Regions from separate parts of the Pseudomonas sp. LBUM1640 genome, predicted to be linked through region 3. Evidence: riboswitches for the same ligand, from Rfam matches in the RefSeq annotation. Region 3 holds a riboswitch; each other region holds the start of a gene.

Region 1 (6,278 bases), 330 kb from region 3:
CGGTTTCGGTGAAGTATTCGCCGATCAGGAAGGTCGTGGCCTGCCACGTGGTCATCAACATGCCCAACTGCTGGATAAACTGCGGCAGGTTGTTGTTCGGGTTGTGCTGGGTCTGGCTGGCCAGCACCACGGAGCGGAAGGAGTCGACAAACACCAGCGACGGCGAATGCGCTTCGACCTCGCTGACGATGCGCCGCAACACCTCGTCCAGGTCCCCGGCCAGGGTGTCATCGGCCAGGTTGATATAACGAATCGACTGATTGATTGCTTCGTTGTCGAAAAAATCGAATTGCTGCTGGTAGCGCAGCATCTTCAGTGGCGGCTCACCGAGCACGGTAAAGAACAGCGCGGGACGCTCGGGCGTGGCCAGGGCGAACATCATCTGGTGCGCGAGGGTGGTTTTGCCACAGCCTGGAGGGCCGGCGATCAGGTTGAACGAAAACTCCGGCAGGCCTCCGCCCAGGACCTCGTCCAGTCCTGGCACACCGGTGGCCAGACGGTTGATAGTCACTTTGGTGCTCATGGCGAAATTTCCTGCGAAGAGGTGTCGCTCGAAGAAGGCTGCCACACGTCAACCAGCAGACGTGCGGTGAGTGAAGGCCCGATCAGCGTGGTCAGAAGTTCGTAGAGGGTAGCCAGCAGCACCTCACCGAAAAACAGCGCATCGGTTTCGTTGTGCTCGACGAGTGCGGATTTGAGGGCAATCAGGTCCATCGCGGCCGGCACACTGTCGAAGGTGGCAGCCAGGCGTGGATGGGTCGAGACGCACAGATGGAAGCTGCGGCGGTACAGCGCGGCAACGCCCTGCTGGCCGATAATGGGCGCCAGTGCTGCGCCCATATCCTGCAAAATCGAAACAATCGCCTCGGTAATGCTTGCATTATCAGCCTGCGGACCAACACGGTGCGCCAGAGAAGCTACGATCCGGCGGCTCTCTTCGCTAAGCGTGGGCATGTCTGACTAATATCTGATGAACAGAGATTGATGGTACACCCTATCGGTATGGATAGAACCCCGCGGCACACAACGGGGCAAATGCGCTTACCCAAGGCGAAACATTTGTCGCCGCCTGCGTACCTCGCTCGATCAAAGCGCCCACATCCTGATCATTGCAAACCCCAGGTCCACACTCACGCATTCGCGCCCATCCACCCACTCATCTTCACGCAGGCGCCGCCCGGTGTTGGTCTCGCGCTCGCCTTTGGCAATCACCAGCACAAACAATCGGGTCGGGCATTCGAAGTTGCGCAACCGATCAACATCGGCCCTTACCGACCAGTCACCTTCCAGGCACTTGGCTTGGGATATATCGCCCAGGCATTTGATTTCAGCGACCATCGTCGTTGAACCGGTGTCATCCAGGGCATACAGGTCGGCTTTGCGCCGCTCGCCGATCGGCAAGTCCGTCCAGATTTCAATTTTATCGTTGAACCAGGCGTGCACGCTGATTTCGGCCTGAATCCAGTGTTCGCGGCAACTGTTCAATTGCAAGACCTGCTCGAGTTTCTCGCCCATTTCGCGAAAGGCCCGCGCGTACAAGGCAATCCATTGGTCGGTGTTCATTGCGTACTCCCTGTGTGAGAAAAACCGAGGTTATCGTTGGGTCGGCGCATTCCAACCAGGCTGGATGAAACGCCGCGCGACATCATATAGCCATCCCCCAGAATCCGACACGCCAAAATCCCCTCAACCACCTTCGGCGCGCTGACGACGGCCAGTGGCAAACACCCGACAGATCAAACTCCCCCTGCCCGCCATGATCGACTACCATACCGCGCCGGTTCCCCAACGGGACTAATAGGGAATTCGAAGCGCGGCCCATTGCGCCAATCGAAACTGCCCCCGCAACTGTAGGTGCTGAGCCTGCTCCACATCGCCACTGGGCATTACCCGGGAAGGCCGGAGCGTGGCGACGACGCATCAGTCAGGAGACCTGCCGGCCAAGCAACATCACTCACCGGCGGGGTGTCCGGGAAGGCCATCCGTGCCCTGCAAGACCTGCAGCGTTCGTGGGTGTGTTTCCGAGCCGTACCTCCCCTGTTTCACGTACGGTTCACCCGGAGACTGCCTCATGCTGCCACGCGTTACCGCCCTGATCACCGGCCTCGGCTTCTGTGCCCTGGCCCACGCCACGCCGACTCATTACCCGCTGACGGTGCAAAACTGCGCCAGCACCCTGACGTTTGAGCAGGCGCCCGCGCGCAGTGTGACCATCGGCCAGGCCGCCACCGAGATGCTCTACGCCTTGGGTGTGGGCGACACCGTGGTCGGCACCTCGCTGTGGTTCAACAGCGTACTGGCGCAGTTCAAGGCGCAGAACGACAGCATCGAGCGCCTGGCCGATAACGAACCAAGCTTCGAAGCAGTCATCGCCAAACGCCCGCAACTGGTGGCCGCCGAGCTGGAATGGGTGGTGGGCCCGCAAGGTGTGGTGGGTACGCGCGAGCAGTTTCACGAACTGAAGATTCCCACCTACCTGCTGCCTTCCGATTGCGAAGGCAAGGACAACCTGGTGGGCGCCGACGGCACGCGGCTGGAGCCGTTTCGCATCGACACGATCTATAAGAGCATCAGCCAACTGGCCGAGATCTTCGACGTGCAAGCGCGCGGCCAACAACTGAATGATGAACTCAAGGCGCGCCTGACCAAATCCGTCGCCACCGCACAGGGCAAAGGCCTCAAGCAAGCCAGCGCATTGGTGTGGTTCTCCAGCGCCGAGATGGCCAGTGACCCGTACGTGGCCGGCCACCAGGGCATTCCCCAATTCATGCTCCAAACCCTGGGCCTGCACAACGTGGTGCAGTCCAATGAAGAGTGGCCCGCCGTCGGCTGGGAAACCATCGCCAAGGCCAACCCGACCTTCGTGGTGATCGCGCGCATGGACCGCCGCCGCTACCCGGCCGACGACCATGAAAAGAAACTCGCCTTCCTGCGCAGCGACCCGGTGACCCGCAACATGGACGCGGTGAAGAACAACCGCATCATCATTATTGACGCCCTGGCGCTGCAGGCCAGCATTCGCATGTTCGATGGCCTGGAACAACTGGCCGGCGCCATCGACGGCTACGACCTGCCTAAATGATGCGCGCCCTACTCGCCCTGGCGCTGCTGTTGCTCGCCGTACTCGCCGGCGTGGCCATCGGCGAAACCGCCATCGCGCCGCAGGTGGTGTTGCAAGTGCTCGCCAACAAACTGTGGGCGGCCGGTTACGCGCTGGACCCGATCGATGAAGGCGTGGTGTGGAGCTACCGCCTGACCCGCGCCCTGGTCGCCGCCGCGTGCGGTGCCGGGCTGGCCACGTGCGGGGTGATTTTGCAGTCGTTGTTGCGTAACCCGTTAGCCGACCCTTACCTGCTGGGCATCAGCGCCGGCGCTTCGACCGGCGCGGTATTGGTGGCATTGATCGGCGTGGGCGGCGGGCTGATTTCGCTGTCGGCAGGCGCGTTTGTCGGGGCCATGGCGGCCTTTGCGCTGGTGATTTTGCTGGCGCGCGCCAGCGGCTCATCCAGCGGCACCGGGCAGATCATCTTGGCGGGCATCGCCGGCTCGCAGTTGTTCAATGCGCTCACCGCGTTCCTGATCACCAAGTCGGCCAGTTCCGAACAGGCGCGCGGCATCATGTTCTGGCTGCTGGGCAACCTCAGCGGCGTGCGTTGGCCGTCGGTGTGGCTGGCGGTGCCGGTGGCCGTCGCAGGGTTGGCGGTGTGCCTTTGGCACCGTCGCGCGTTGGATGCGTTTACCTTTGGCACCGACTCGGCGGCGTCGCTGGGTATCCCGGTGCGCCGCGTGCAGTTTGTGCTGGTGGGCTGCGCGGCACTGGTGACGGCGGTGATGGTGTCGATTGTCGGCTCTATCGGCTTTGTCGGGCTGGTGATTCCCCACGCCGTACGCCTGCTGGTCGGCACCGCGCATTCGCGGCTGCTGCCGGCCAGTGCCTTGGGCGGCGCGCTGTTTTTGATTGCCGCCGATGTGCTGTCGCGCACCTTGATCAAGGGCCAGGTGATTCCGGTCGGGGTGGTCACGGCATTGGTGGGCGCACCGGTGTTTGCGTTGATCCTGATCGGCCGGAGGAACGCGCGATGACGGTGCTGAGTTGCACGGGCCTGGGCTTCAAGGTGCGCGAAGCCGAGTTGCTGCGCGATATTCACCTTGAAGTGCAGTTGGGCGAAACCCTAGGCATCGTCGGCCCGAACGGCTCCGGCAAATCCACCCTGCTCAAGCTGCTCGCCGGTTTGCGCGCACCGGGCAGCGGCGAAGTGCGCCTGGGCGGCCAACGCCTGGGCGAGCTGTCGCGCCGGGCCATCGCACGGCAGTTGGCGGTGGTGGAGCAGCAAGCCGACACCGACGACGCCATCCGCGTGTTCGACGCCGTGGCGTTGGGCCGCACGCCGTGGTTGTCGGCACTGAGCCCGTGGTCCAGCGCGGACGACGCCATCGTCAACCAGGCGCTGCACGACGTGGACGCCACCCACTTGGGTAAACGCGCCTGGCGCAGCCTCTCGGGAGGCGAGCGCCAACGTGTGCACATCGCCCGCGCCCTGGCGCAACGGCCGCAGATTCTGTTGCTGGATGAGCCGACCAACCACCTGGATATCCAGCATCAACTGGCGATTTTGAAGGGCGTGCAGGCGTTGCCAGTGACCACCTTGATCGCCCTGCATGACCTTAATCAGGCGTTGACCTGTGATCGCCTGGCGGTGCTGGATCGCGGGCAGTTGGTGGCGCTGGGCAAGCCGCTGCAAGTGCTGACACCTGAGCGCTTGCAGGACACGTTCGGCGTGCAGGCGCATTACCTGACGGACCCGTTTGATGGGGCGCAGATATTGCGGCTGCGCTCAAACTGAGAAGAAGCCCTTATCTAGCGTGCTCCAGATACGGTTCATGAAAAAAAACTCCTGAGCCCTGTAATGTCTTTCAGTGAAGCGACTCAAGGGCAGTACCCCTTTTGTCACTTTGGAAGACTCTCATGAACGCGTTAAATCACTACCGTTTCACCCAGGGCAATTTTGAGTACGCTTTCATGCGTTGGTCCCTGGTGTTGATTTTCTTTCTGTTCGGCTACTCAAAATGGTTTCCCTATGAAGCGAACGCGCTGATCCCAATCATCTCCAACAGCCCAATCATGGCCTGGATGCATCCGGTTTTTGGTATTCAGGGCGCCAGTTACTTTTTGGGTACAGTTGAGTGGATGATTGGTATTGGGCTGGCTCTCGGCGCCTGGATGCCGAGAGTCTCGGTGGTTGCCAGTATGGGCTCCGTACTCACTTACCTGACCACCGTTACGCTGATCATAACGACGCCTGGCGGCTGGGAAGCATCGGCAGGAGGTTTTCCTGCAATGGGCGGCGCTACGTCGTTTCTGGTGAAAGATATTGTGTTGCTGGCAGGCTCAATCATTTTGCTCAAGCAGGGCCTCGTTGCACTCTGTAACCGTACGGCCAACACACCTTCCTGATCGAAACCCAGCGTGCTGGAGCGGCTGGCACGCTGACGCCTCAAATGATCTGCAGCTGCCGTTGCATATGGGTGGTGCGCCACACCGGATCGGCGTCAATATCGACAATCTCAAACCCCTGCCGAAGCCAAAAATCAATCGCCCCGGCAAGAAACGGATGGGTATGCAGGTAAACCACCTCCACCCCATTCGCCTGCGCCTGCGCCTCCAATGCGCGGTACAACTCACCGGCCAAACCAAAACGGCGGAACGTTGGAAGCACAAACAGGCGCACCACCTCCACCGTTTTGAGGCCCTGGTAATTCAACTGGGGGAAGCGGCCGTCGTAGGGTAAATAGCCGATGGCGGCAACGATCTGGCCATCAGCACGGGCGATCAGGAATTGCCCGTCGCCGTGAAGGTAGATCGCCTCGAATTGCGCCAGATCGTTCGGGATTTCGCTTTGGCTGAGCTTCGGGAAAAGCTCAGCACGCGCCTGCAGTACAAAGGCCAACACGTCAGGGATGTCGGCGACGGTGACCGCTTGGAGCATGGGCCGTTGGCTCATAGAACCTTGATCTGGGTGATCCCCACCACCTCTGCCTGTTCCAGAATCTCCTCGGGTGTCGCATCCGCCGCGGGCAGGATCAACCCGTTCTCCGCGTCGCCGAAATGCAATTGCAGCACGTGCATCGCCGCCTCGTGCAATGGCAGTTCAGGCTGTTTGAGCTCAAACACATGGGTGCGGGGCTCGTTGTTGAACAGGTAGGTCAGCGTGTATTCGCGCATGGTGGCGTCCGTGTGATGAGAGAGAAGCAACTGAGGGTGTGAGCCAGCAAGCGCA
Region 2 (6,278 bases), 970 kb from region 3:
TCGTTGACGATAAATGGGTAGATATTCGGCAGCGGCCCCAGCAGCGCATCGGGCCAGCAGTTTTCCGACAGGCCCACGCCTTTGCCCGGCAGCCATTCAAGGTTGCCGTGTTTGCCCACGTGGATCACTCCGTGGGCGCCATAGGTGTGGCGCAACCAGAAGTAAAACGCCAGATAGCCGTGGGGCGGCACCAGGTCCGGGTCGTGGTACACCGCGCTGTGGTCCACCTGATAACCGCGCGCCGGCTGGATGCCGACAAAGGTCAGCCCCAGGCGCAGGCCGGCGATCATCATGCGGCCATCGCGGCACATCGGGTCGTTGTGCGGGGCGCCCCAGCGCTCCAATACGGCTTGGCGGTTGGCTTCGGGCAGGCGCTGGAACATCGCCTCGTAGTCGTCCAGGCCCAGGCTTTGCTGACACGGGCGCAGGTCGAGGCTGTCGAGATCGTTGGTCACGCCGCCGAGCAGTTCGTGGATCAGGGCGGTGCCGCTGTCGGGCAACTCAGTTGGCACCGGGTAACCTTCAGCTTGCAGCGCGCGCAGGATATTCAGCGCCGCTGCGGGCGTGTCCAGGCCCACGCCGTTGCCGATGCGGCCGTCGCGGGTCGGGTAGTTGGCGAGGATCAGTGCGATTCGTTTGTGCGCATTCGGCACCCGCGCCAGTTCGACCCAACGGCGTGCCAGCTCCGCGACGAAATCCATGCGCTCGGGCGCAGCGCGGTAGCACACCACGTCGGACTGGCTGCGCTCGCTGCGCCAGGCCAGGTCCTTGAAGCTGATCGGGCGGCTGATGATGCGCCCGTCCAGCTCCGGCAAGGCGATGTGCATCGCCAAATCACGCGGGCCGAGGCCTTGTTCGCTGGCTTCCCAGCCGGGCTGGTTGTCCTGGGCGCAAATCGCCTGGATCACCGGGATATTGCGGCGAAACGGGCGCAAATGCGGCGCTTCGGGGCTGGACTGGGCGAAGCCGGTGGTGTTCAGAATCACCGCCGCCTGCACTTCATCCAACAGGTCCTCGACCACCGTCAGGCAGCCGGGCTCTTTCAAACTGGCCACCGCCATCGGCAATGGGTTGAGACCCGCCGCCTGCAAGCGTTGGCAGAACACGTCGATAAAACCGGTATTGGCCGCCTGCAAATGCGAGCGGTAGAACAGCACCGCTGCCACGGGCCAATCGGCGTTCCAATCCGCCTGCCAATCATTCAGGCGCGCGCTGGCGTTGTGCGGGTGGTAAATCGCGGTGCGCGGCAGGGTTTGCGGCTCGGCCCAGGCGTAGTCGCGGCCCAGGTAAGTGCTGGCCAGGCAGCGATAAAAATCCAGCGCGTTGCCCAGGCCGCCCTGGCGCAGGAAGTGCCAGAGGCGGTCACGTTCTTGCACGCCCACGGTGCTCAAGCTACTGAGTTCCGGGTCCGGGCGGTCATCACCCGGCACCAGGATCAGTTGCACGCCGCGCTCAGCCAACTCCACCAAGCGCTCAATGCCGTAGCGCCAATAACCGATCCCGCCGTGCAGCGAAATCAGGATGACCTTGGCGTGGCGCAACACCTCATCCACGTACAGGTCGACCGAGGCATGGTTTTGCACCTGCATCGGGTTGGCCAGGCGAACGCTTGGGTAATCGTCGGGCAGCTGCTGGGCCGCCTCGGCGAGCAACGCCAGGCTGGAGTCGCCGCTGCACAGGATCACCAGTTCAGCGGGGGTTTGGCCTAAGTCGGCAATATTGTCGTCGGAGACGAAACCACCGGGCTGGGTCCTGAGCAGGTGCATGGGTTAAACGCTGAGGGCGGCGCGCAGTTGCGCTTCGAGGCCCGCCGCGTCCAGCTCCTGGCCGATCAGCACCAGACGCGTGATGCGCGCTTCGTCGGTGCCCCAGGCACGGTCGAAGTGCTTGTCGAAACGCGTGCCCACGCCCTGGATCAACAGGCGCATCGGCTTGTTCGGGATTGCCGCAAAACCTTTGACGCGCAGGATGCCGTGTTGCACTACCAGTTGAGTCAAGGCGTCGAGCAGCAGCGCTTCGTCGGCTTGCGGCAGGTCGATGGAGATGGAGTCGAAGGCGTCGTGATCGTGGTCATGCTCGCCTTCATCGTCGTGGTGATGATCGTGGTGGCTGTGGCGGCCGTCGATGTGTTCTTCGGAGCCGGCGCCCAGGCCGATCAGCACGTCCAACGGCAGGCGACCGCTGCTGGCTTCGACGATTTTCACCGCTGGCGGCAGCTCTTCGGCGACTTCCAGGCGCACGCGGGCCAGGTCTTCAGGGCTGATCAGGTCGGCTTTGTTGAGGATCACCAGGTCGGCGCTGGCCAGTTGGTCGGCGAACAGCTCGTGCAGCGGCGACTCGTGGTCCAGGTTTGGGTCGAGCTTGCGCTGGGCGTCAACCTGGTCCGGGAAGGCGGCGAAGGTGCCAGCGGCCACGGCCGGGCTGTCGACCACGGTGATCACTGCGTCCACCGTGCAGGCGCTGCGGATTTCCGGCCACTGGAAGGCTTGCACCAGAGGTTTTGGCAGGGCCAGGCCCGAGGTTTCGATGAGGATATGGTCGAGGTCGCCGCGACGGGCGACCAATTCGCGCATCACCGGGAAGAATTCTTCTTGCACGGTGCAGCACAGGCAGCCGTTGGCCAGTTCGTATACGCGGCCGTTGGCTTCTTCTTCGGTGCAACCGATGGAGCACTGTTTGAGGATTTCGCCGTCGATGCCCAGCTCGCCGAACTCGTTGACGATCACGGCGATGCGACGGCCCTGGGCGTTGTCGAGCATATGGCGCAGCAAGGTGGTTTTGCCCGAGCCGAGAAAGCCGGTAACGATGGTGACGGGGAGTTTGGCCAGTGTTTTCATCGGATGCCCTTTGGGGCGGGCATACGGGACGATAGGCCCTGCGGCGGTGCGCAGAAGCGGATTTCGTCACCGGATCACCCCGCCCGGTTGAAGTAGAAAATCGGTTGCGAGGCAGGTCTCCTGGCTTGGGGTTTGTGGGTCTTGCGACCGGCGCTGGCTGCGCCTTCCCGCCGTATTGGCAGTGGCGTGGCAGACAGCTGAACCCTTTACAGTTGCGGGGGCAGCCGCGGCTTGGACCGCGTTCCCTTCTTAGCTTCGGCGTGGGCCGAAGAACCTCGAAGGTGCAAGGCTACGCAGTGCGTGGGGGATGGTCAATGATGGGGTTGGGTTGGTTGGTTGGTTGTCTGGTTGGTTGGTGTACATATCCGTTGCTGCGGTAACGGCGGCCTATGGTTCCGCTCTTACAGCGGGTCACTTTTGGAAAAGAGCCCCAAAAGTAACCAAAAGGGCTCTTGCCCCACCACTCGGCACCTCGCCTCCGGCTCGGTGTGCCCTCACGCAGGCTTTGGAGCGGGGGCCGCCGCGATGGGCCATCCTTGGCCCAGCGCGGCTAAACCGGCGTCCTGCCGGTTTACCCCCGCTCCAAAGCCTGCGTTCGGCCAGCGTGGTTTAACGGGGCGCCTAAGATCAAGATCAAGATCAAAATCTACAGCACGGCGGCCTAGTAGCCGACCTGAGTGGTTGAATCAAAAGCAAAGCCAAGGCGGCCTGACAGCCGACCTCGGTTAAATGTGGGAGGGGCGGTGCGACGGTTCGGCTTGCTCCCGATGGCGGTGTGTCAGTTGATGCACCTGGTGAATGGCCCACCGCATTCGCGAGCAAGCCCGCTCCCACATTTTGAGCTCAGTACAACTGGTAGATGTGTGTACTCGGTCAAAGGTGGGAGCTGGCTTGCCTGCGAAGGCATCAACTGTGTCTCACTGATTTACCGAGATGTCCGCATCGCAGGCAAGCCAGCTCCCACAGAAAAGCAGCTCTGCTTCTGATCTGTTTTTGCTCTGCTGTTGCCCTGCTTTTGCTTCAACCACTCAGGTCGGCTACTAGGCCGCCGTGCTGTAGATTTTGATCTTGATCTTGATCTTGATCTGACAGGCCCCGTTAACCACGATGGCCGCACGTAGGCACGGTGGAGCGGGTAAACCGGCAAGGATGCCGGTTTAGCCGCGCTGGGCCAGGGATGGCCCATCGCGGCGACCCGCGGAACCGGGCCGGAGTGCGGGCATGCCGAGCCTAGGCGAGGCACCGAGTGGTGGGGCAAAGACCTTTTGGTTACTTTTGGGGCGTTTGCCAAAAGTGACTCGCTGTAAGAGCGAAACCATAAGCGGCCGTTACCGCAGCAACGGATATGTACACACACACCAAGCGCCCCCCCAAAAACACATATCCCAATTGACTCCCCTCCCACCCCCATGCTCTCCTACACACCTTGTTTCGGGTGCCCTTCACAGGGTGAAACGGGAAACCGGTGCCTTATGCCTACACATAAGAATTCCGGTGCTGCCCCCGCAACGGTAAGCGAGTGAAACGTCAGATCCACTGTGCCTGTACGGCATGGGAAGGCGATGTTTTTAAGACCCAGTGTCCCTCGCAAGCCCGGAGACCGGCCCGAAAAAATTCAGATAACAAACCCGCGGTGGGCGGGCGCTGTTCAAAACCCTGCGTGCCCGGCTCGCGGGGTTTTCATGCGCTCGTTTCACCCTGACACCCAGAAGGGACGCGCCATGTCGATCACCAGCAGCACCTCGCACACCGCCAGTAGCACCGCCACCCTGAGCCAACGCCTGACCGCCGCCATCGGCGCGTCGATCCTGGGCGCGTGCCTGGTGTATTTCGCCGGTTTCTCGCATATCGAGGCCGTGCATAACGCCGCCCACGATACCCGCCACAGCGCCGCGTTCCCGTGCCACTGAGACCTGCCGACATGATCAAGCGTATCGCCCAAACCGCAGGTTTCACCGGCTTGCTGGCCGCCCTGCTGCTGACCCTGCTGCAAAGCTTCTGGGTCGCCCCGCTGATTTTGCAGGCAGAAACCTTTGAGAAGGCCCCGGCGGCTGCCGAAGTAATGCCCCATGAACATGCGCAAGGCGCTGCCGCTCACACCCACGACGCCGAAGCCTGGGAGCCGGAAGACGGCTGGCAGCGCGTGCTATCGACCACCGGCGGCAACCTGGTGGTGGCGGTCGGTTTTGCCCTGATGCTCGCCGGTCTCTACACCTTGCGCGCGCCAACCCGCACGGCTCAAGGGTTGCTCTGGGGCTTGGCCGGTTACGCGACGTTTGTGCTGGCACCGACCCTGGGCCTGCCACCGGAGTTGCCGGGCACCGCTGCCGCCGACCTGGCACAGCGCCAGATCTGGTGGATCGGCACCGCGGCGTCCACAGCGGCTGGTATCGCACTGTTGGTGTTTGGCCGCAACTGGCTGCTCAAAGTCTTGGGCGTGGCGATCCTGGCCGTGCCGCATGTGGTGGGTGCGCCGCAGCCTGAAGTGCATTCAATGCTGGCGCCGCAAGCGCTGGAGGCACAGTTCAAAATCGCTTCGCAACTGACCAACGTTGCCTTCTGGCTGGCCCTGGGCCTGATCAGCGCCTGGCTGTTTCGCCGCAACCGCGACGATCAATACTCGGCATGACCTTGGTGGTCGGCCTGGGCTGCCAGCGGGGCTGTGATGTTCACACCCTGCTGGGCCTGTTTGACGCCGCCCTCGCCGAGGGCGGCGTCGAGCGCCATCGCATCACCGCGCTGGCGAGTATCGACCGCAAGAGTAATGAGCCGGGGTTGCTCGCCCTGGCGCAGGTGTTGAATTTGCCGCTGCAGTGTTTCAGCGCAACGCAATTGGCGGTATTTGAACCGCACCTCAGCCACAAATCCGAGGTCGCGTTTGCCCACACCGGCTGTTATGGCGTCGCCGAAAGCGCCGCACTGGCCCTGGCTGAACAGCTCTCACAGGCCCCTGCCCGCCTGCTGATCACGCGCAAAAAAGTCGCCCAAGCCACCTTTGCATTAGCCTGCGCGGACTAAAAACCGGATAATCGCCCTTCTCGATCATGAGCATTCTTCATGCTCGCCCGTTTTCAGCAGGAATTCTCCATGACCGTCTACTTCATCGGCGCAGGCCCCGGCGACCCGGAATTGATCACCGTCAAAGGCCAGCGGTTGATCCGCAGTTGCCCGGTGATCATCTATGCGGGCTCTTTGGTGCCGGCAGCGGTATTGGAAGGTCATCAGGCGGAACAGGTGGTCAACAGTGCCGAGCTGCACTTGGAACAGATCATTGAGCTGATCAAGGCAGCCCACGCCAAAGGCCAGGACGTGGCACGCGTGCACTCCGGTGACCCAAGCCTGTATGGGGCGATTGGCGAGCAGATTCGCTGCTTGCGTGAGTTGGGCATACCGTTCCAGATCATCCCGGGCGTCACGGCGGTGGCGGCCTGCGCGGCGTTG
Region 3 (6,278 bases):
GCTCTTACCCGCGTCGGAGGTGGTGCCTTGCACCATCAGCGTACTCATGCAGCGTCCTTGTAGGCGGCCAGGGCTTCATCGAGGCGCATCCAATCGGCCTCAGTGTCGGGCAGGCCGAAGCGCAGGCTGCTGTCGTGGATAAACAAGCGCAACAGGATGCCGCGCTGGGCCATGAATTCGTGCATGCGCTCGGCGTGAGGCGTGATCAGCCATTGGAACAACGCGCAGCCGCCATGGGGTTGAAAGCCATGACGCTCAAGCAGGTCAAACAAGCGCTGGCCGGCTTCGATACAACGATTACGCTGATGGACATGCCCCGCCGTATCGCGCAGGCACACTTGGCCGAGCACCCGCGTCGGCCCACTGACCGCCCAAGGGCCGAGCTGTTCGGCAAGCAGCTTGAGCAGCTTGCGTTCCGCCAGCACAAAGCCCAGGCGCACACCGGCCAGGCCAAAAAATTTGCCGAATGAGCGCAAGACGATCAAGCCGACTTGATGAGCCTGGCTGGCCAAACTCAACTGCGGGGTCACGTCCATAAACGCTTCGTCCACCACCAGCCAGCCGCCGCGCTGGGCCAGCCGCGAGTGCCAGTCCAGCAGGCGTTGCGGGCTCAGGCTTAGGCCCGTGGGGTTGTTCGGATTGACCACCACCAGCACGTCGAGGCCATCGAGAAAGAAGTCGACTTCCTGCTCCTGCACTTCGCGCACCACGTAACCGGCGCGGCGCCAGGCTTCGGCGTGTTCGGCATAACACGGCGACAACACGCCGACCTTGCCAGAGCGGCGCAGGCGCGGCAGTAATTGGATCGCCGCCTGGGAACCTGCCACCGGCAATACATGGGCAGCGCCGTAATACTCACTGGCGGCCTTTTCCAGGCCATCATCGGTTTCCGGCAACCGTGCCCAGGCCCGCAACGGGATCTCGGGGATCGCCCATGGCCAGGGCGCCAGGCCGCTGGACAGGTCGAGCCAGTCCGCCTCGGCAATCCCGTACTGAATCACTGCCTTACGCAGCCGCCCACCGTGCTCAAGCATAAAATTGCGCCCCCGCGCAGAGGATCAACAACCATAACCACACACCGCGCTGCACCAGTTGCCAACCACGGTCGATGGAATCGGCGTCGGCCGCCGGGCCTTCACCCAGTTGCGGGCGCTGATGCAGCTCACCGTGATAGATCGCCGCGCCGCCCAGTTCAACGCCGAGTGCACCGGCACCGGCCGCCATCACCGGGCCGGCGTTGGGGCTGTCCCACGTCGGGCCCTGGGTACGCCAGCATTTAAGCGCCAGACGGGTTTTGCCGAGCACGGCGTAGGTCAATGCCACCAGACGTGCAGGAATGTAGTTGAGTACATCGTCGATTTTTGCCGCCGCCCAGCCAAAGCGCTCGAAGCGTTCGTTGCGATAGCCCCACATGGCGTCGAGGGTGTTGCTCAGGCGATAGAGCACCACGCCCGGCACACCGGCAACGACAAACCAGAACAACGCGGCGAACACCGCGTCACTGCCGTTTTCCAGTACCGACTCGGTCGCGGCGCGCGCGACTTCGGTGCGGTCCAGTTCGCTGGTCTGGCGGCTGACCAGGTAACTCACGCGTTTGCGCGCTTCATCCAGGTCATCACTGCGCAGGGCCTGGGCCACCGGAATTACATGCTCGCCAAGGCTGCGCATGCCCAGCGCCAGGTACAGCGCCACTGTCTCCAGCACCCAGCCGATATACGGCGCCCACGACAATGCGGTAGCCAGCAGGGTCAGCGGCACCACCGCGATAAACCACGCGGTCACGCCGTGGCTGCGCCAACCGCGCCCACCGCTGTTGAACCGTTGCTCGATACGCCCGGCGAAATTGCCGAACGCTACCAGCGGATGCCAGCGCCGGGGCTCACCCAGCAGCGCATCCAACGCCACCGCTGCGACACACAGCAAGGCCACACTCATTGACTCACTCCCCACACATTCTCATACACCATGTCACTCAGCGGCCGTGGTTCGGTCCAGCCTTCGAGTTGCAACATCGGTGCCGGGTAGAACTCGGCGACCGGGCCCAGGCACAACACCGCCAGGGGTTTGGCGCCGGGCGGCAAGCCCAGCAGGTCAGCCAGGGCTTGCGGTTCGAACAGCGAGACCCAGCCCATCCCAAGGCCTTCGACGCGGGCGGCCAGCCACAGATTCTGGATCGCACAGGACAACGACGCCATGTCCATTTCCGGCAACGTGCGGCGGCCAAAAATGTGACGTTCGCGATCATCCATCAGCGCTGCCACCAGTACCTCGGCGCAGTCGTGGATGCCTTCGACCTTGAGCTTCATGAACTCATCGGAGCGCTCGCCCAAGGCCTCGGCAGTGCGCACGCGCTCTTCTTCCACCAGTTGCTGGATTTGACCGCGCAGTTGGCGATCGCTGATGCGGATAAAACGCCAGGGCTGCATCAGGCCGACGCTGGGCGCCTGGTGTGCGGCCTGCAGCAGGCGCTGCAGCAATTCGGGGGCGACGTTGCCGCCGGTGAAGTGGCGCATGTCACGGCGTTCGGCGATGGCGCGGTAGACGGCCTGGCGGTCGGCTTCAGGAAAAGCGTTATCTGTCATGGCCCTATCGCGGGCAAGCCCGCTCCCACAGTTGACCGAGTTGAAACACAATCCAATGTGGGAGCTGGCTTGTCGGCGATAGCGGTCTCAAGGCCCGGCGCAAACAATGCGGCCACTGCCGTCGGATTCGACGGGAAGTAAAAGTGCACGTAGGAAGCCGTCATCCGCCCCTGCCGGTACACCGCCTCAGCGCCGCGTCCACCGTTGGGGCTCAAGCCGCGGGCAATCGGCTGCCACTCGGTACTGGTCAGCGAATGGTGATAGGTGTGCCCGCGCAGCACGCCTTCCGGCAACTCGACGCTTTGCAGGGCCAGGGCCGCGAGTTTCTTTTGCATCACCGCATCGCCCTGCAGCAGGCCGACCAACTCGGCGCGGGTGCCATCGACATCGGTGAGCGAATCCAGCAGGTAGAGCATGCCACCACATTCGGCGAGCAACGGTTTGCCGGCGGCGTGATGCGCGCGGATAGCGTCGAGCATCGGGGTGTTTTCCGACAGCGCCTGGTGATGCAATTCCGGGTAACCACCGGGCAAATAGAGGCTGTCGGCGTCAGGCAATTCGCGGTCGTGGATCGGCGAGAAGAAGCGCAATTCGGCGCCCATCGCGCGCAGCAGGTCGAGGCTGGCGCCATAGGTAAAGGCAAACGCTTCGTCGCGGGCCACGGCGATGCGCACGCCGGCCAGCAACGGCTCGGCCTCGACCACTTCAGGCGCGGCGAAGGTGACTGGCGGCGGTAAGGCAACTTCGCAACTGCTGCCAAGGGCTTGGGCGGCGGCATCCAGGCGCACGTCGAGGTCATTCAATTCGCTGGCTTGCACCAGGCCCAAGTGGCGGCTGGGCAGTTCGATTCCGGTTTCACGCGACAACGCGCCGTACCAGCGCAGGCCTTCGGTGAGGCTGCCTTCCAGCAGTTGCGCGTGGCGCAGGGTGCCGACGCGGTTGGCCAGCACGCCGGCGAACGGCAGGTCCGGTTGGTAGCGCGCCAGGCCTAATGCCAGCGCGCCAAAGGTCTGGGCCATGGCGGTGCCGTCGATCACGCCAAGTACCGGCACACCGAAGTGCCGCGCCAAATCCGCGCTGGAGGGCGTGCCGTCGAACAGGCCCATCACGCCTTCGATCAGGATCAGGTCGGCCTCGCCCGCTGCTTCCCACAGCAAACGCCGACTTTCCTGCTCACCGACCATCCACATGTCCAACTGATACACCGGCGCACCGCTGGCGCGCTCGTGAATCATCGGGTCGAGAAAGTCCGGCCCGCATTTGAACACGCGCACCTTGCGCCCCAGGTTGCGGTGCAAACGCGCCAACGCGGCGGTGACGGTGGTTTTGCCCTGGCCGGATGCCGGTGCGGCGATCAATACGGCCGGGCAATGACGGGGCTGATTCAAAGTTCGACGCCCTTCTGTGCCTTGATACCGGCCTGGAATGCGTGTTTGAGCATGCCCATTTCGGTGACGGTGTCGCCCATTTCGATCAGCTCAGGCTTGGCGCCACGGCCGGTGACCACCACGTGCTGCATCGGCGGGCGGGCTTGCAGGTCGCTGAGCACTTGGTCCAAATCGAGGTAGCCGTGCTTGAGGGCGATGTTCAGCTCATCAAGAACCACCAGGCCGATGGAGGGGTCTTGCAGCAGTTCGCGGGAAACCGCCCATGCGGCTTCGGCGGCGGCGATGTCGCGCTGGCGGTCCTGGGTTTCCCAGGTAAAACCTTCGCCCATCACATGAAAGCGCACTTGCTCGGGAAAGCGGCGGAAGAACAACTCTTCGCCGGTGCTGTTACGCCCCTTGATGAACTGCACTACGCCGCACTGCATGCCGTGGCCCATGGCGCGGGCGAGCATGCCGAACGCCGAGCTGCTTTTGCCTTTGCCGTTGCCGGTAAGCACCAGCAGCAGCCCGCACTCGTTCGGGGAATTGGCGATGCGCTCATCGATCACGGCTTTTTTGCGCAGCATGCGCGCCAGGTGGCGTTCGTCGCGTTCGGGGGAATCAGTCATGGCAGCTCTCCGTTGGGGCTGGACAAAAACGGCGGGCAGGAAAAAGAAAAAACAGACAGCCAAGCATCGCCCACCGTGATGCTGTTGGATGCTCCAGGCCGGTCTCCGGACTCATGAGTGGCGCATTCGTTATAGAAGCAGGCCAACGGCGCGCCTTCCCATATCGCCAGCGATACAGTGGCAAAAGGCACCGTCTTGACTCATTTACCGTTGCGGGGGCAGCGCCGGAATCGCGGCTGCACTGTGTACAAGTGCGCTCACTCACCGGCTTCCCTGTTTCACTCTGTCGGCACACGGCCACAGAGCACCTGGAACAAGCCGCGAAGGTTAGTGGGTTGGGGGTGGAGCGTCAATTAAAGCTGGCCTTGCACTTGAACCATCCGACTGCCGTGCTCCTCTACCCTTACAGGTATTAAGGAGAAAACCATGCATAAAACCAGACTCGCCTTACTGATCATGCTCGCAGGCACCCTCGCCGCCTGTGGCGAAAGCTCTACCTTGCAGGTCTCCGACGGCACTGGGCCTTCACCCAAGCTGCCGGAACCGAACAAAACCCTGATCCCCACGGTGAACATCGCCCCGGCGATTGGCTGGCCAGACGGCGCGAAGCCGACAGCCGCTTCAGGCACCCAGGTCGCGGCGTTTGCCGAAGGCCTGGATCACCCGCGCTGGCTGTATGTATTGCCCAATGGTGACGTGCTGGTCGCGGAAACCAACGCGCCGCCCAAGCCGGATGATTCCGCGGGCATTCGCGGCTGGGTGATGGAGAAGGTCATGGGCCGCGCGGGCGCGGGCGTGCCGAGCCCGAACCGCATCACGTTACTGCGCGACGCCGACCATGATGGCGTCGCCGAAACGCGCACGGTGTTCCTGGAGAACCTCAATTCGCCGTTCGGCATGACCCTGGTCGGCAACGACCTGTATGTGGCGGACTCCGACCAGTTGCTGCGCTTCCCTTATCAGCCGGGCGAAACTGCGATCAAGGCAGCCGGCACCAAGGTGGTCGACTTACCGGGCGGCAGCATCAACCACCACTGGACCAAAAACGTGGTGGCCAGCAAGGACGGCAGCAAGCTGTATGTGAGCGTCGGCTCCAACAGCAACGTCGGCGAAAACGGCCTGGCGGCCGAAGAAGGTCGCGCGGCGATCTGGGAAGTCGACCGCGCCACGGGCCAGCACCGCATCTTTGCCTCCGGCCTGCGCAACCCGAACGGCATGGCCTGGGAACCGCAGAGTGGCAAGCTGTGGACGGCAGTGAATGAGCGCGATGAGATCGGCAGCGATCTGGTGCCGGACTACATCACGTCGGTCAAGGATGGGGCGTTCTATGGCTGGCCGTTCAGTTACTACGGCCAGCATGTGGATGTGCGCGTTTCTCCGCAAAACCTGGACCTGGTCGCCAAAGCTATCGCTCCGGACTACGCAGTGGGGCCGCACACAGCGTCACTGGGCCTGACCTTCGCCGAGGGCAGCAAACTCCCGGCGCAGTTCAGCAACGGCGCGTTTATCGGCCAGCACGGCTCGTGGAACCGCAAGCCGCACAGTGGCTATAAGGTGATCTTCGTGCCGTTCGAGGGTGGCCAACCTAAAGGGCAGCCGGTGGATGTGCTGACCGGGTTTCTCGACAAAGACGAGAAAGCCATGGGCCGGCCAGTGGGCGTAGTGATTGATCAGCAGGGGGATTTGCTGGTGGCCGATGA

The links. A riboswitch is a leader RNA that binds a small molecule or an ion and turns the genes downstream of it on or off. The one in region 3 is predicted to bind cobalamin.
Region 1: it holds a riboswitch for cobalamin, as region 3 does, so the genes downstream of both, ACA065_RS20645 (ABC transporter substrate-binding protein) here and cobO (cob(I)yrinic acid a,c-diamide adenosyltransferase) in region 3, are expected to answer to the same signal.
Region 2: it holds a riboswitch for cobalamin, as region 3 does, so the genes downstream of both, ACA065_RS17895 (CbtB domain-containing protein) here and cobO (cob(I)yrinic acid a,c-diamide adenosyltransferase) in region 3, are expected to answer to the same signal.

What each region holds. Positions count from the first base shown of each region.
Region 1 is NZ_CP166816.1:4,692,763-4,699,040, forward strand. Features, by position in the region: gene ACA065_RS20630 (ATPase domain-containing protein) at 1-523, opposite strand, end outside; gene ACA065_RS20635 (hypothetical protein) at 520-954, opposite strand; gene ACA065_RS20640 (hypothetical protein) at 1,087-1,563, opposite strand; cobalamin riboswitch at 1,762-1,955, shown strand; gene ACA065_RS20645 (ABC transporter substrate-binding protein) at 2,072-3,082, shown strand; gene ACA065_RS20650 (FecCD family ABC transporter permease) at 3,079-4,083, shown strand; gene ACA065_RS20655 (ABC transporter ATP-binding protein) at 4,080-4,844, shown strand; gene ACA065_RS20660 (YkgB family protein) at 4,967-5,455, shown strand; gene ACA065_RS20665 (GNAT family N-acetyltransferase) at 5,496-5,987, opposite strand; gene ACA065_RS20670 (hypothetical protein) at 5,999-6,223, opposite strand.
Region 2 is NZ_CP166816.1:4,050,856-4,057,133, forward strand. Features, by position in the region: gene cobN (cobaltochelatase subunit CobN) at 1-1,766, opposite strand, end outside; gene cobW (cobalamin biosynthesis protein CobW) at 1,770-2,837, opposite strand; cobalamin riboswitch at 2,931-3,130, opposite strand; cobalamin riboswitch at 4,254-4,460, shown strand; gene ACA065_RS17895 (CbtB domain-containing protein) at 4,559-4,747, shown strand; gene ACA065_RS17900 (CbtA family protein) at 4,759-5,466, shown strand; gene ACA065_RS17905 (cobalamin biosynthesis protein) at 5,463-5,855, shown strand; gene cobM (precorrin-4 C(11)-methyltransferase) at 5,925-6,278, shown strand, end outside.
Region 3 is NZ_CP166816.1:5,022,971-5,029,248, forward strand. Features, by position in the region: gene ACA065_RS22050 (cobyric acid synthase) at 1-48, opposite strand, end outside; gene cobD (threonine-phosphate decarboxylase CobD) at 45-1,034, opposite strand; gene cbiB (adenosylcobinamide-phosphate synthase CbiB) at 1,027-1,935, opposite strand; gene bluB (5,6-dimethylbenzimidazole synthase) at 1,932-2,582, opposite strand; gene ACA065_RS22070 (cobyrinic acid a,c-diamide synthase CobB) at 2,579-3,970, opposite strand; gene cobO (cob(I)yrinic acid a,c-diamide adenosyltransferase) at 3,967-4,578, opposite strand; cobalamin riboswitch at 4,658-4,905, opposite strand; gene ACA065_RS22080 (PQQ-dependent sugar dehydrogenase) at 5,005-6,278, shown strand, end outside.